Regions from separate parts of the Parabacteroides sp. AF14-59 genome, predicted to be linked through region 1. Evidence: riboswitches for the same ligand, from Rfam matches in the RefSeq annotation. Region 1 holds a riboswitch; the other holds the start of a gene.
The links. A riboswitch is a leader RNA that binds a small molecule or an ion and turns the genes downstream of it on or off. The one in region 1 is predicted to bind thiamine pyrophosphate.
Positions count from the first base shown of each region.

Region 1 (7,896 bases):
GATAAAAATATTACTCCGAAAGGTATTATGCTGAAAGGATATGCTTCTCCGGAAGGCTCCTATGCTTCGAACGACCGCTTGTCTGATAACCGTGTGAAAGCGTTGCGGGATTATATTCGTTCAAAAAATGATTTCCCGCAGAGTTTCTTTACATTAGAAAATGAGCCGGAAGATTGGGCTGGTTTCAAGGCACAGGTTGTGGCTGATTCGGAGGTGCCTGCACGTGATGAGGTACTCGGTATTATAGCTAGTGATCTGCAGCCTGACCAGAAAGAGGCCAAATTACGCGCTTTGAAAGGTGGATCGGCTTTCAGTTATGTATTGAAAAATATTTTCCCGTCATTGCGCCGTTCGGAATACCGTATCGACTATACGGTCCGCGAGTTCACAGTGGAAGAAGGCCGTGAGATTATCAAAACACGTCCGCAGCAGTTGAGCCTGAGCGAAATGTTTGCCGTAGCCAATAGCTATGAAACAGGAAGCAAAGAGTATAATAATGTATTTGAAATAGCTGTACGTATGTATAGCTCTGATCCGGTGGCGAATCTGAATGCTGCTAATATCTCTATAGGAAAAGGCGATTATGCCGCTGCAAAAAATTATCTGTCGAAAGCCGGTGATTCAGCGGAAGCGATCCATGCCCGTGGTGTTTTGAAATTAATTGAAGGTGATCTCGATGGAGCTGAAGTGTTGTTGAAAAAGGCAAATGATGCCGGTGTGATAGGAGCAGCTAATAATTTGAGAGAATTGCAGAAGAAAAGAGATGACAATGCTCTGTTTGATAGTTTCAACGCACATAATTGATACATACACCGTGTGAGATTGTTATAAATAGAGTCTATTTTTGCATTGGAATGATTTATGAAAAAGCATAAAAGTAATAATATGGAACATGCTGCACAAGTCGAGAACGTTTTAGTGAACGAGATCAACAACCGGAACGGAGTACATCTCTATCTGGAAGGAAACAAATGGTGCGCCTATGAACGTTCCGCTTATTATCTGGCTCAGCTGAAAGTGCCGGTTGTAATAAAGAAGGAAGTAGTTCGTGACGGATATGACGTGATTTTGTTGAAAGCTTTTTTTGAAGTGGACGACATGCGTTTGCCTCTTGCTCCGAAAACTATTTTGAAACAAGTGGCTGATGATAAACTATTATTTCAGCTGAACGATCAGATAGACGGCTTCCCGGAATGGAAAGCTTGTCAATTGAATAAATTACCAGCATAAAAGGTGAAGCCGTGAGGCTTTGGTTAAGTATACTAAGTTGTAAAATTGAGGGTGTATTAAGTCCCCGGAAGTGAGTGGTTATCCTTCCGGGGCATTTTTTTTAATTGAGAATTGAAAATTAGAGAGGGGTTTGGAAATAAACGATCAGCCGGGCATCCGGAGAAAGGGTGAGGATAAATTCCGTTCCGGTCGCTTCGTTGAGGCTGCCTTGCCACCAGGATGTCAAACGACGGTGGGTGATGGGCCAGCGGAGACCTTCGGTTGTTATTTCTCCGCAGGGATACATGGAAAAGATAGAGATTTGTTGGCCGGGTGTGCATGGCAGTGTTGCTGTTTGTAGCACGGGAACAAAACGGCCGTAATCGGAAATCATTTCTACCTGATCGAATAAAGGTGCGTAATCTGTCAGCAACGATATATTTCCCAGTGTATGGTCTTCGCGCAGCCCGGTAGCTCCCAGGATCAGTAGGTTCCGGAAGCCTGAAGAGTGGGCGAAACGTACGGCTTTAGTGAGGTCGTTTATTTCCTGGTCTTCTACCGTATGGATGCGGTCGTCATATAGTTGCAACATTGCGGGGGGGATGCTGTCGAGGTCGCCGACGATAGCTGTAGGGATCAGTCCCCGTTCATGCAGGTTCTGCACTGCCCCGTCGCATGCAATGATGGCCGGTGCGGATTTTAAAAGTTCCAACGGCCCGGCTGTTTGCGGAAAACTACCGTTAGCAACCACTATACAATCATAAGATGTTGTCATTTGTATTTATTCCTTTCTTTTTCCACGTATAATATCCGACAATAGCTAAAATGCCGTAGCAAATGTACAAAAACATAGTAGGATATAAGCCACGCAGATAATAAAGATAGACGGATACGAAATTGACGATAACCCAGAATATCCAGTGTTCGATAATACGGCGCGCCAACATCCAGGTGGCAACGATTCCGACGGAGGTGGTGAATGCATCGCCCATAGGGATCGGAGAGTCTGTGAAATTGTGGAGTATGTAATAAAGCAGAGTGTATATGGCGAGGATAGCTGATGCTATCCCCGCGAATAATGACCAGGTGATATGACGGTAGAAAATTGTGTCATCCGGGACTTTTTCTTCGGTAATATTTTTTTCTGCGCAGGTCCATTTTCTGAAACCGTAAATGCTGATGGCAACATAGTAGATATTCAGTCCCATATCGGCATATATTTTAGAGAAGAAGAAAACAAAAACGTAGACCAGTGAGGTCATAAAACCGACAATCCACATTGCTTTATGCTGTCTGATCTCCAGTAACAGGTAAAGAAAACCTGTTATGACACCAAAATATTCCAGTAGTTGCTCCATTTTTTCAGAATTTGAATGTTACTCTTGCCATGACATTTGTACCTGCCTGGGTGAAATAGCCGTCGTATTTGTGGACTTTACCTCCGCTGGTGTAGGTGGAAACCCAGGCATTTGTTTCATATTGTTCGTTAAAGAGGTTGTTGATCGTAACATCTACTCCAAGCTCTTTGATGAATTTCGGTTTGAAGACATATCCAACACGCAGGCTGTTCACAAAGTAAGGATCGATCGAACGGTCTTTGGTGGAAGTGTTGTCGATGTACTGACGGCCTACGAACTGTGAGTTGAAACTCGCGGAGAATCCTTTCAGATTGAAGTCGAACATACTGTTGGCAATGATACCGGGGGAGAAGGCTATATCTGTTGTTCCCAGGTATTCGCTAGCCTGGCCGCCGTTATCATAATCGTCCATAAAATGAGTATAGTCTTTTATTTTGTTACGGCTCAGGGTAACGTTTCCATTCCATTCCAGCCAGTGGGTGATACTTACACCTCCGGTCAGTTCGATACCCATACGATAACTGTCTTTGATATTGCTGGTCAAAGCCTCACCAATTTCGCTGATTTTGCCACTAAGGATCAACTGATTGTTATAATCCATAAAATAGAGATTGGCACCGACCCGGAAACGCTCGTTACCGAAGCTATAACCGGCTTCATAATCGTACAGGGTTTCGTGTGCGGGACGTTCATGGGGTTTGGCTTCCGTGAAATTGTCACGGTTGGGTTCCCGGTTGGCAACGGAGAAGGAGATGAAAGCATTATGGCCGTCTTTCTGGAAATTGATGCCCGCTTTCGGGTTGAAAAAATTCCAGTGCTTGTCTACATCGACGTCACCGCGGGCTTTGTCGTCACTTCCTTTAATGGTATAATAAATACCGCGGTATTGCAGGTCGAGATATCCGTTCAGATACGGGTGAAACCGGTAGTTGCCTTTTACATAAAAGTTATAGTCCAATTTGTTTCCTCTGTTACGGTAATATTCGTAGTCTGGCTGTGGAAGTGCTTCTCCGCTCTTTACCCACATGACACGGCCGAAATGGTCGCCTACATATTTGTTTACAGCCGAACCGAAACTCATCTGAAGACGTTCGGAACGGTAGTTTGCACTGTAGACAACGCCATAGAAATCATTATCCAGCCATTTACGGCGGACGAGGTCTGATTTGCGGATGGTATCGCCTTTTCCGTTTATGTATTCGGGTAATTGGTATTTTTCGAAATCTGAATCTGCTTTATAATCTTCGTAATACCCTTCCCCATGTGTATAATGGAGAGTCAGGTTCATGTTCCACAAGTCACCCAGGCGTTGGCTGGCCATCAGATGATAGTTCTGTTGCCAGTAATTGTCAGTCTGGTTGTTGTAAAACTTTTTGATTCCGTTTTCTTCGTATTCTCCGCACGGATTGTAGGTTCGGTCGCTGTTCAGAAGAGAGGAGGGAACGCCGTTCCATGCCTGATACGTCTTCTCTATATTTCCGAAAGTCAGGAAACGGACCAGCGTGTTATCTCCGTAATAAGTACTGGAACCGAAGTAAGAATGCATATTGGCTGTTGCCCGGTCGATATATCCGTCACTTTGTACATTGGAATAACGGGCATCGAACACGAAATGGTCATGGAGCAATCCGGTTCCCAGCTTCACTGAGTTTTTAACGGTTCCGAACGAACCTGCCGAAAGGGAATATTCAGCATAAGATTTCAGGTCCGGCTTCTGTGTCTGCATGGCTACGGTAGCCCCGAAGGCTGCGGCTCCGTTAGTGGATGTTCCGGCTCCGCGTTGTATCTGTATGTTGTCGACAGATGAGGCAAAGTCGGACATGTTCGCCCAAAAGACCGTATGTGATTCGGAGTCGTTGACCGGCACGCCATTTACTGTGATGTTGATACGGTTGGCGTCTGTTCCGCGGATACGGAAACCGGAATAACCGATCCCTGTCCCTGCATCTGAAGTCATGATGACAGACGGAGATTGAGAGATCAGATAGGGAATACCCTGGCCGTCGTTTTTGCGGGTGAGTTCGTTTCTGGATACTTCGCTGTAGGCTACCGGAGTCCCTTTGGCTACCCGGGTGGCTGTGACGACTACTTCGTCCAGCGACAGATCGCGTGAAATTTTTAAAGAATCGACAGGATCCGGTTGATTTTCCGCTGTGGCCCATGTGGCCAGCGAACCGGCAATAAATAATAATACACTTTTCATCCTTTTTACCTTATTGTTTAAAAACTGATAAATGAATAGGAGAGGAGTGTTGTGTGAAGAAGTATACCATGTTTTACAATTCCCTTCGGCGGCATTATCCGTATCAGGTAATATGGGTATAATCTCAGCCTGCGGTACGTACGATATTCGGTACGCTGCAAGCACCCCTTTGTATTCGGATGGCAAAGGTAAGGAAAGTTAGGGGATTGTACAAATGGTAAAACCGCCGCGAATCACTTCGGGGCGGTTTCTGTTCCACAATCTACCATCAATTATGTTGTAATTATTTACTGTGGATATTTTCTGTATGCTATTCAATCGTTGTATACCATGTACTCTTCATCCAGTTCAGCGGAGTGTACCAGGAATCTTCCTTACCTCCCAGGTGGGCATTCAGATTATCCGGGTTATAGTCTTTTTCGTCAGACGGATACTGGATGCGGTCGAGAGGCAGGGGAGTGGCAACGGACTGGTTATCACGTTTGAAATAAATTTCCGGATAACCGGTACGACGAACGACGTTCCAGGCTTCATATTCCTGGATTGCGCCATGATGTATCCAGCGTTGTGTCAGAATACTCTTCTGAGGATTGCTGGCATCCCACTGTGTTTCGGCATACGCTTCTACGACAGAAGCGGACGGAGCTGTCAGTGCATCGCGGAAAGTTCCTGTAGAATTCAGGTCGAAATAAAACTCGGTAGAGAGTTTCATAGCATTTATGAATTCACTTTTGGCATTGCCGCTGGCCCAGTTGTTGGCATAAGCTTCCGCCTTCATAAAAGAAACTTCGGCAGCTGTCATCCAGAGACCAGGGAATCCCGGGTTACGGGTGAAGGTCGATGTATCCAGTGCGGCGTAATATTTAGCAGTACCGTGTGTCGAGATACTCAGGTTCGTTTCCTGGTCCGTAATGGTTTCTTTCGGGTCGAGGCCGATATACTCGTTGTTCCAGTTACTGTCGTATAACACTTCCAGACGGGGGTCTTCATTGTTTGTGTTTGCATTTAAGGCACGTTGCATAGCACCTGACATGCGGTTATAGCGGGTGTTTTCGATTGCATTCTGCAGGTCACGGTCGAAGTCGAACTGATCGTCGTCGGTCTGTGGTACAGTAATATTATCAGAATTGACATCTACCATAGGATAAGTTCCCGGGTTTTCCAACATCGTCTTGATCGCTGTACGGGCTTCGTTGACCAGATCGCCGTTGGAGGCAAGATGGGTAGCAACACGTAAACGCAATGAGTTTACATATTTCCGCCATAAGGAAACATCTCCGTTGTTTACGTAATCTTCTGCGCTCAGGAAAGTACTGGCATTAGATGGAAGCGAACGGCCGTTAAGATATGTATTGACTTCGTCCAGGTCGGTCAGGATCATCCGGTACAAATCGATGTCCGAATCGTATTTGGGTTTGGAGGTCGCAACATTCCCGGTTGCCCATAATGTACCGGCTTCAGAGAATGGAACTCCTCCCCAGGCAGAACACACTTCATACAATTGTTCTTCCATCACAGTACGTCCCAGCAGGAAGAAGATACGGTAATCTTCTTTTTCTTCTTCCGGGAGATTATTGAATTCGCTTTCCAATACTCTGAACTGAGTCAGTGTATTGTAGAAGTTTCTCCAACGTTCGTTGAAATAACCCTGTCCGGCACCGGCAAAGCGGTCCTTGCTGTTTGTATGGCCGATAACGCCGGAGAACAGGCCGGAAGTGGTGGAAGATACATAGTATCTGTAATAAACCGGATTCATCCATGTATTGGAGGCTTGCCAGACACCGACCATTAAAGCCGGACATGTCACCTTTTGCGTTTTCGACGGATCCTGGTATTGGTCCGTAAATTTGTCGTCACTGCAGGAAGACGTTGCCAGTAAGGCTGCGCATCCGAGTGCGAGTGCATATATTTTTTTCATAAATCTTTCAATTTTATTATTCTATATTTATTTCGTCGATTAGAAGCTTGCACGTACTGAGAAGCCGAATGAACGTGTTGTGGCTGTAGAACCGCCAATCTGTGCCTGGCTGATCCAGGTCGTTCCGTCAGTACATTCCGCATCGAATTCTTTCAAGCTCTTATAGAAGTAGAAGAGGTTACGACCGTATACGGAAACCATCAGGTTTTTGCAGCCGAATTTGCTGGTGATGTTTTTAGGTAATCTGTAACCAAGGCTCAATTCGCGCATTTTTACATAAGAGTTTTTCTGTATCGCATTTTCGTAAGTGATATTACCGGAATATCCCCATCCATATTGGTTGTAATAGACTTCACCGGCTGTAATAATCGTATTGTTTTGACTGCCGTCCTGTTTAACACCCGGCTGGATCACACCATTATCGTAAACCATATTGCCGTTCACTGTTGTTCCGGCAGCCTGATCGGTCAGGTGACGTTTGGAGGGGTCTGACAAGTCGTTGCCGTCTGCATACCAGGTAAGACCGCCACGGGATGCGTCACGGTTGTCCAGCGTACAATCCAGGATACCCAGTTCTGTCATGTACTGGTAAGGCAAGTTCATTACATCACCGCCAATACGGAAGTCGATTGTTGCATCCAGATAGAAGTCTTTGTAGTTCAATGATGTACTGAATCCTCCGACTACTTTCGGCATGGCATTTCCTGCTTTTTGGCGCTCTGTATAGTCTACGATATACAAACCGTTGTCGTCAACGATTTTATTACCGTTTTCATCTTTTACCGTTCCATATACATACCAGTCACCCATCGGGCGGCCTACGGATGATTGAAGCACTGCTGCTCCGTTATCCACTGTAGAATGGTCGATAGAGCTGACGCCGTCGATCAGTTTGGTTACTTCGTTCTTATTCCATGCCCAGTTTGCACGGACATCCCATGTCCAGTCTTTGGTTTGAATAGGAGTACCGTACAGAGACATTTCAACACCGCGGTTTTTCAACTCGCCGACGTTCATCAGGATGGAAGTACCTCCCGAGGAAGCAGACGTCGTAGTCTGAAGGATCTGATCTTTCACCACATTACTGTAGAAAGAAAGTTCGAAACCTAAACGGTTGCCGAGGAATTTGTTTTCCCAACCTAATTCGAATTCATACTTTTGTTCCGGCTGTATCTCGTTGTTTCCAAGAGATTGTGGAACTTGGTTGT
Region 1 is NZ_QUHH01000032.1:21,732-29,627, forward strand. Features, by position in the region: gene DWW23_RS23665 (DUF3868 domain-containing protein) at 1-804, shown strand, start outside; gene DWW23_RS23670 (hypothetical protein) at 862-1,230, shown strand; gene DWW23_RS23675 (thiamine diphosphokinase) at 1,349-1,984, opposite strand; gene pnuC (nicotinamide riboside transporter PnuC) at 1,968-2,567, opposite strand; gene DWW23_RS23685 (TonB-dependent receptor) at 2,572-4,770, opposite strand; TPP riboswitch at 4,833-4,949, opposite strand; gene DWW23_RS23690 (SusD/RagB family nutrient-binding outer membrane lipoprotein) at 5,081-6,688, opposite strand; gene DWW23_RS23695 (SusC/RagA family TonB-linked outer membrane protein) at 6,728-7,896, opposite strand, start outside.

Region 2 (7,896 bases), on a different contig from region 1:
CATCCATCGCTCCGTTTACAGCCGTTTCGACCGGGAAAGTAACCAGACGTTCCACCTCTTCAGGAGCCATCCCGTTTGCTTCGGTCATGATAACCACGGTCGGAGCATTCAGGTCGGGGAACACGTCTACATCCGTATGAAAGGCCGTATAAGTTCCCGCTATCATCAGCAGCAACGCACAGATCAGGACAACCAATCTGTTATGCAGCGAGTAATATATTATCTTATTCAACATATTCTGCTCCTCCCATTAATGATTGTGAGTATGAGCCGGAATAGCATTAGAAGCAGAGGCGAGTTTAATCTGATAAGCGCCTTGTGTTACGACCACGTCACCCGGTTTCAAGCCGGATAATATCTGTACTTCAGAACCATTATTCGCTCCCAGTTTTACTTCCTGCTTTTTATAACCTTCTTCATCGAGACGGATAAATACAGAATAAATTCCTTGTTCTTCTATCAGGGAGGAAACAGGGACGCTCAACACCTCCTGCATCGGAGTAGCAAGCAGATAAATCTCGACGAAAGAACCGGGAATAACGGCTCCTTTATTATCAAACTCAAAAGTAACAGGAATATAGAATGAATTGGCATCCGACGCTTTTCCATACGAAAGCAACCGTCCGTGAAGCTCGGAAAGCTTATATACCTGCTCATCATAAGGAGTACGGAAATTAGCAGACTGAACAGCCGGAAGATATTGATAATACTTTTCCGAAACCTCGGCACGAAGCACCAAACGGCTATTCTGAGAGATAGTTGCCAGCGGTTGCCCCACTGTCACATAGTCCCCTTCTTTTACCTGAAGATTCTTCAAATATCCGTTCATCGGAGATACCACCGACACGCCATTCTCTGTCTGCTTACCGGCAACAGCATCATAAGCAGCCTTTGCGTTTTCATAATTCAAACGAGCCTGTTCAAAATCTTTAGCCGAAACAATCTTATCTCCTACCAACTGCTGCATACGCTCATATTCTTTCCTGGCTGTTTCGTATGCATATTTGGCACGGGCAGCTACATTCCCTTCCGACAGGGAGCTGGAAGCCAGGCTCAGGATCGCCTGCCCTTTCTTTACCGGAGTACCGTCAACAAATGATAAACGACCGAATGTCACAATACCGGGAACAGTTGCAACCACCGTTGTTTCATCCCCCTGTGCTGCCAGTACGCTTCCACTGGTTTTTATAACATCCGTAAAAGAAGCCGGTTCCATCACTTTTGTCTGCAGCCCGACAGCTTTCGCCAATTCTTCTTTAAAAATGATTTCGTTGGAGTGTGCACCTGCTGCAGCTTCATTTCCATGATCATGGCCTTCATGCTCGTCTCCCTCGTGTTCGTGATCATGACCTTCATGTTCGTGATCGTGTCCTTCTTCATGTTCATGTGCTTCATGATCATGGTTATGCTCTTCAGGCTTAGCAGCTCCGCCGCCACAGCTTGCGAATATGTAGGCACATAAAACCCACAATAAATATATCTTTCTCATTGTATTATAATATGTTATAAATGCAAATAAAATAGTTCGGCGTCTTGCTTAAAACACCGGAATGCGAATAAGGTTCGCTCCTATCAGAAACAATTATAACACAGGAGGGGCACGCAGTCCGCCGGAGCACGTGATCCAGGTATCGTGCAGAGACTCAATATAAAAGGCTCGTTCACGATCGAACGTTTGTCCGTACAGCAACGGAACAGGAGGGTTAATATAATCAAATAAAACTTGCAAAGGGAAAAGTAAGTGACTTACATCTGCATTTGTCACATGCGACAAAAGAGATGTAAAAAGGGCCAGATTATGCCCGTTGCATCCGCAATCGTGAGAAGACGAGCTTTTATGGTTATGTTCAGTCAACGATTTGAAACAAGGCATACCGTTACTGTGGTGGTGATGTGGCACCACAACCGAAAGCAGCATGATGATACTTGCCACCAACATTATGTAACGGATTATATGTTTCTTCGCTCTCATGATTTATGTTGCAAAAGTAAAAAGTTTATTTTGCAACTCAAAGGCAAACAGCAGATATATAGAAAAAAAAGACCGGCCGAGAGTCACCTCCCAGCCGGACAGTTGTTCATGGTATTAGCATTAGTGGTCTACTCATTCTGATTATACAAGCAAATGTTTGGTTAGGTCAATAATTTATAAACAAAAAATCTAAGACTAAAATAAAATAAAGTTCATCCATTCTAATGCTATTTCAATTAACATCACTTAGTATTAATATTAAACTGCAATAACTATTCGTTCAAACCATCATTGCCGTCTCTCTTAATTGAGATATGCGAATTTACGAAGCAAATACGGGAGTTCTATTTCGCAAATAAGGTATTTTGAGACGCGTCTATTTCTCATTCAAGTATTTACCGACTCGTCTTTTTCGAAAATAAGTAACATGGAGACACTTTAACGTCTATTGTTGCGTTTTCCGAAACAATACGCATTGTTTATTGTTTAATAATTGAACATATATATTATTTAAAAGGGAGAATTGGAATGAATACAGATGTATTAAATACAAATCTGATCGAGGTAATGAAAGATAAAATTCCGGATGGGGTCAACTTGGCGAATACCCTGATGGATATTCTTTATATAGGAAAAGAAGCCGTATACAGAAGATTACGCGGCGAAGTCCCTTTCACCCTCAATGAAGCTTCTATAATTTCAAAGAAATTGGGAGTTTCCCTGGATCAGATCGTGGGTATAAGCTATACCAATAACGCAATGTTCGACCTGAATCTTTTACATTATTCAGATCCTATCAAAACGTATTACGCGATTCTTGACCACTACGTTGAATTATTTGAATCCTTACGGGATGATCCGACCTCGGAACTTAGTACGGCTTCAAATATGATCCCCCAGACTTATTACCTGAAATACGATAATTTGTCCAGGTTCCGGCTATTCAAATGGATGTACCAGAATGAAAAGGTAAATTGTGTAAAGAACTTTTCAGAACTGAACATACCAGACGATCTCAAACGCGCCCAAAAGGCATTCGTAGAAGCGAGCTCATATATACAGACTACGCATTATATATGGGATAGCATGATGTTTCATTATCTGGTGAACGACATAAAGTATTTCGCCAGTGTTCATTTAATTACAGAAGAAGAAGTCACCAAACTACAGGAGGAACTCCTGCAACTATTAGACGATCTGGAAACAATCGCTTCCAGAGGGAAATTTGATTCGGGAAAGGATATACATATATATATATCCAACATCAATTTTGAAGCCACATACAGCTATGTGGAAACATCGAACTTGCAATTAAGTCTGATCCGGATTTTTTCAATCAACTCGATCACTTCGAGGGATAAAGAGATGTGCAAAAATATGAAGGAATGGATTCAGTCCTTACGTAAATTCTCCACGATGATATCCGAAAGCGGCGAAATGCAACGGATACAGTTCTTCAAAAAACAACGGGAGATTGTAGAGAATATGTAAAAAGGCATGAGTTTTTATGTTACTATAATTGAAAAAGGACGGTTATCTTCTATAGATTTCCGTCCTTTTCATATGATATCATTATCTGATCTTACTTATCCAGCTTTTCACAGATAAGTTCTGCGGCTTTCTTTCCGCTCATCAGCATACCGCCGAAGATCGGTCCCATACGGAAACTTCCGCTAACTCCGTTGGCAGCCATACCGGAAACAAATAATCCCGGATAGATCTCTTTTGTGTTTTCAACGGTAGTCTGTTCACCCAGTTCCACATTCAATGAACGTTCACCGATCACACCGCCTGTCGGGGTATTCAGTCGGATATCGTTCTTGCGGGCAACTGTACGGGCTACTTCGCAGTCATGTCCTGTACCTTCCAATACAGCTTTAGCCATAATAGTCAGCGGGTCCACATGCATACCTTCGCGGATTACCGGAGCCCAGTTCACTACAACACCGGCTACGGCATCGTTATGGAATACTACGTCTTCCACCGAATAACAGTTAAAGATAGTAGCACCGGCTTTTGTTGCCTGATAGATCAATGCAGAAGTAGTATGAACTGAATCCATTATATAAGTACCGTTGCCTGCATCATGATAAGAAACACCCAGTTCCTTTACGATCGGCATAGCTTCTTCCTGTACGACAATATCATTAAACATCATAGCACCGCCCCACATACCTCCGCCGGGAGCCAGTTTACGGTCGAAAAGAGCCACTTTCTTACCGGCTTTAGCCAGATAATAAGCTGCTACGATACCGGAAGGGCCACCACCTACGATAGCCACATCAATTGATAAGTTGCTCTTCAGTTTTGCAAAATAAGAGTCAATAATTCCTGTTGAAACGATCTGTTCCATTACATTAAATAATTAGTGTTTAAACATCAGAGAGCACATAGAGGTAAAGCTCTCCTTTATTTAGCAATTCTACCGATTCTCCCTTCACGGCATTACCCGGGCAGGTTCTATGGGTATAATCTCAGCCTGTATATTAAGGCACCCCTATGATAAGTCGCAGCAAAGATAATAAATTATCCGAAATGTGGCGGCCGCTTATTCATTTTCCGTTCAACAAAGTCTTTGATAAACCCTACTGTTTCGTCTACACCCAATACAGATACATCGATAGAGAAATTATAGGAAGAAGCGACTCCCCACTCTTTATTGGTGTAATAATTATAGTAAGCGGCACGCGATTTGTCGGTTTTCATCATCAGTTCTTTTGCCTGCTCGACAGTTACATCTTGTCTTTCTATAATACGCTGGATACGATGTTCGGGAGTGGTATGAATAAAGAAACTCAGGCAGTCGGGATCGTCACGCAGGATATAGTCTGCACAACGTCCTACCAAGACACACGACTGCTCAGCCGCCAACTTGCGGATAGCGTCACTCTGAAACTTGAATAATCCGTCGTTCGATAAGATATCGTTGTAAGGTGTAAACATTCCCATATAGGAATATCCCATCGTAAATGCATATGACAGTCCGCTGGAAGCCCGTTCGTCCGCTTTCTCAAAAAACTCCTCACTCAAGCCGCTCTCTTTCGCTGCTATCGCCATCAGTTCCTTATCATAATAAGCGATGCCCAGCGCTTTCGCCAACTTCTGCCCTACTTCTCGTCCACCGCTGCCAAATTGACGGCCAATGGTCAATATGATCTTGTTATCCATAAATTTATTCAAGATTACCTTTTAAGAATTCTTCTCTACACATAAATACCGTCCCTTTCTATATTACGTTTTAATAGAGCATTCATATTATCACGCAAGCGAACAATATCTATTTTACAATGCAATAGTTCCTCCAACTCATATTTGATGTTCAACAGAATGAAACCGTCAGGTTCTTTCATCTCTACACAAACATCCAAATCACTATCTTCTTTTTGTTCGTTACGAGACACTGAACCGAAAATACCTAAACGAACAATTCCATATTGTTCCGCCATCCGTTGCTTATACAAACGGAGCAATTCTAAATATTCATTTCTAGTTTTCATATTCATTTTATCTCGTTACAACACAAAGATAAGAGTTCCTGTCCTTATTTACAAACAGTAGTAAACTAATATTTATTGTTTAAACTTCCTGAATTGATTTACCAATACAATTGCTGTTACGACCGTTGCGATCGTGTCGGCTACCGGCATACTGATCCAGACACCTAACGTTCCGAAGAAACGGGGAAGGATGATCAAACAAGGGATCAGGAACAATAACTGACGGGTAAGCGACAAAAAGATCGCTTTCTTTGACATACCGATCGAAAGGAAGAAGTTGGTTGCCACCATCTGGAACCCCACGATCGGGAAGACGGCAAATACGATATGAAGACCGAACACGGCAGCTTTCACCAATTCATCGTCGGTTGTAAACATATTCACGATCAGAGTCGGGAACAACTGGCATAACAGGAAACCCGTCGTTGCAACGCCTATCGCCCACTTCATCGTCAGCTTGGTCACTTCCGTCACACGAGGATATAAACGGGCGCCGAAATTATATCCGGCAATCGGCTGCATACCCTGGTTGAAGCCCATAATGATCATTACAAACAGGAAGATGATACGGTTTACAATACCATAGGCCCCGATAGCCATATCTCCGCCATACTCCTTCAATCCACGGTTGATCAGGATAACGATCAGACAAGAACAGAGATTCATCAGGAAAGGAGACATACCGATATACAGGATACCTTTTACTATCTCCTTCTTCAATTTATAAATACCTTTCTTAAAATGAAGCAATTGCGTCGGTCTGGAAAAATGGATCATCTGTCCGGTCAGTGAAATTACCTGAGAAATCACAGTAGCCCATGCGGAACCTTTGATTCCCCAGCCGAATCCAAAGATAAAGATCGGATTCAATATACAGTTTATCACGACCGAAGCCAGTGTCGCATACATGGCCAGTTTCGGGAAACCGGATGAACGCAATACGGCATTCAATCCCAAATACATGTGTGTGACCACATTTCCATAGAGAATGATCTGCATATAATCGCGTGCATACGATATCGTATTCTCACTAGCCCCGAAGAAATAAAGGATCGGATCGAGAAGGAACAAAAAGACAAAGGTAAAAGCGACGCCGAGAAGAACATTCAGCACTAATACATTGCCGAGAACCCGGTTTGCACCTTCGTAATCTTTCTGCCCTAATTTAACAGACACAAGCGTAGAAGCCCCTACCCCGACCAACGAACCGAAAGCTGCCGCCAGGTTCATAAGCGGAAAGGTCAGAGCCAGACCGGAGATAGCCAGCGGCCCAACCCCATGTCCGATAAAAATACTGTCTGCCATATTATAAAGCGAAGATGCCGTCATGGCGATAATCGCCGGAATAGCGTATTGCGTAAGCAGTTTTCCAATACGTTCGGTACCTAATACCAGAGGAGAGTTTTCTTTTGCCATAAAAACCAATTGATATGCAAAGGTACGGATATTTCCGATTAATTTTTACCTTTGTTCTACTATAATAGTTTAAAAGATGGCAGAGAACTTAATCATAAGCGTTGGAAATAAAGAGCAGCAGTATCAAACACTATTCCCCCAGATAGAGTCATTACTGGCTGGTGAAAACGACACAATCGCCAATATGGCAAATGTAGCAGCGGCACTGAAACAGACATTCAATTTCTTTTGGGTCGGTTTCTATATCGTCAAAGACGATATGCTGGTGCTCGCTCCTTTTCAGGGACCGATAGCTTGCACACGTATCCGGTATGGCAAAGGTGTTTGCGGTACGGCATGGAAAGAAGCAGCCACTCAAATTGTTCCAGACGTAGATCTATTCCCCGGACATATAGCCTGTAACTCCGATTCGAAATCTGAAATTGTAGTTCCGGTTATTCGTGACGGGAAAGTGGTAGCTGTACTCGATATCGACAGCGATGAGTTGAATAGTTTCGATGAGACAGATGCTGTTTATCTGGAGAAGATATGCCGGTTGATTTAATATAGAATATTTTTCTTAATCAGCTCTGCAAGTTCGAATTAACCTCCATACCTAACTGTAAACTTCACAGGGGTTATTTTGTTGGATATATGAAAAGGAATGGTTATCTTTGTAATACTGAATCAATTCTTATGAGGAGAAGCGAAATCGTTGAACAGATCAAAAAAACAGTAGCCAGCATAGCACCTACAGCTAAAACGATACTGTTTGGTTCGGAAGCACGTGGAGAAGCGCGTTCCGATAGTGATATTGATTTGCTTATATTGATAGATGGCGATAAGATCACATTGGAACAAGAAGAGGCAATAACACTTCCTTTATATGAACTGGAGCTAAAAACAGGTGTTATTATCAGTCCGATAGTTATGTTGAAAAAAATATGGGAAAACCGTCCTTTCAAAACTCCTTTTTATATAAATGTGATAAATGAAGGAATCGTATTATGAAAGAAATTTTAGATGAAGAGA
Region 2 is NZ_QUHH01000001.1:328,542-336,437, forward strand. Features, by position in the region: gene DWW23_RS01405 (efflux RND transporter permease subunit) at 1-235, opposite strand, end outside; gene DWW23_RS01410 (efflux RND transporter periplasmic adaptor subunit) at 251-1,489, opposite strand; gene DWW23_RS01415 (DUF6769 family protein) at 1,583-1,972, opposite strand; gene DWW23_RS01420 (hypothetical protein) at 2,501-3,463, shown strand; gene DWW23_RS01425 (sulfide-dependent adenosine diphosphate thiazole synthase) at 3,555-4,325, opposite strand; TPP riboswitch at 4,386-4,481, opposite strand; gene DWW23_RS01430 (AAA family ATPase) at 4,499-5,140, opposite strand; gene DWW23_RS01435 (nucleotidyltransferase family protein) at 5,176-5,469, opposite strand; gene DWW23_RS01440 (MATE family efflux transporter) at 5,542-6,885, opposite strand; gene DWW23_RS01445 (GAF domain-containing protein) at 6,962-7,429, shown strand; gene DWW23_RS01450 (nucleotidyltransferase family protein) at 7,561-7,875, shown strand; gene DWW23_RS01455 (HEPN domain-containing protein) at 7,872-7,896, shown strand, end outside.
Region 2: another riboswitch for thiamine pyrophosphate. It lies ahead of DWW23_RS01425 (sulfide-dependent adenosine diphosphate thiazole synthase); the one in region 1 lies ahead of DWW23_RS23685 (TonB-dependent receptor).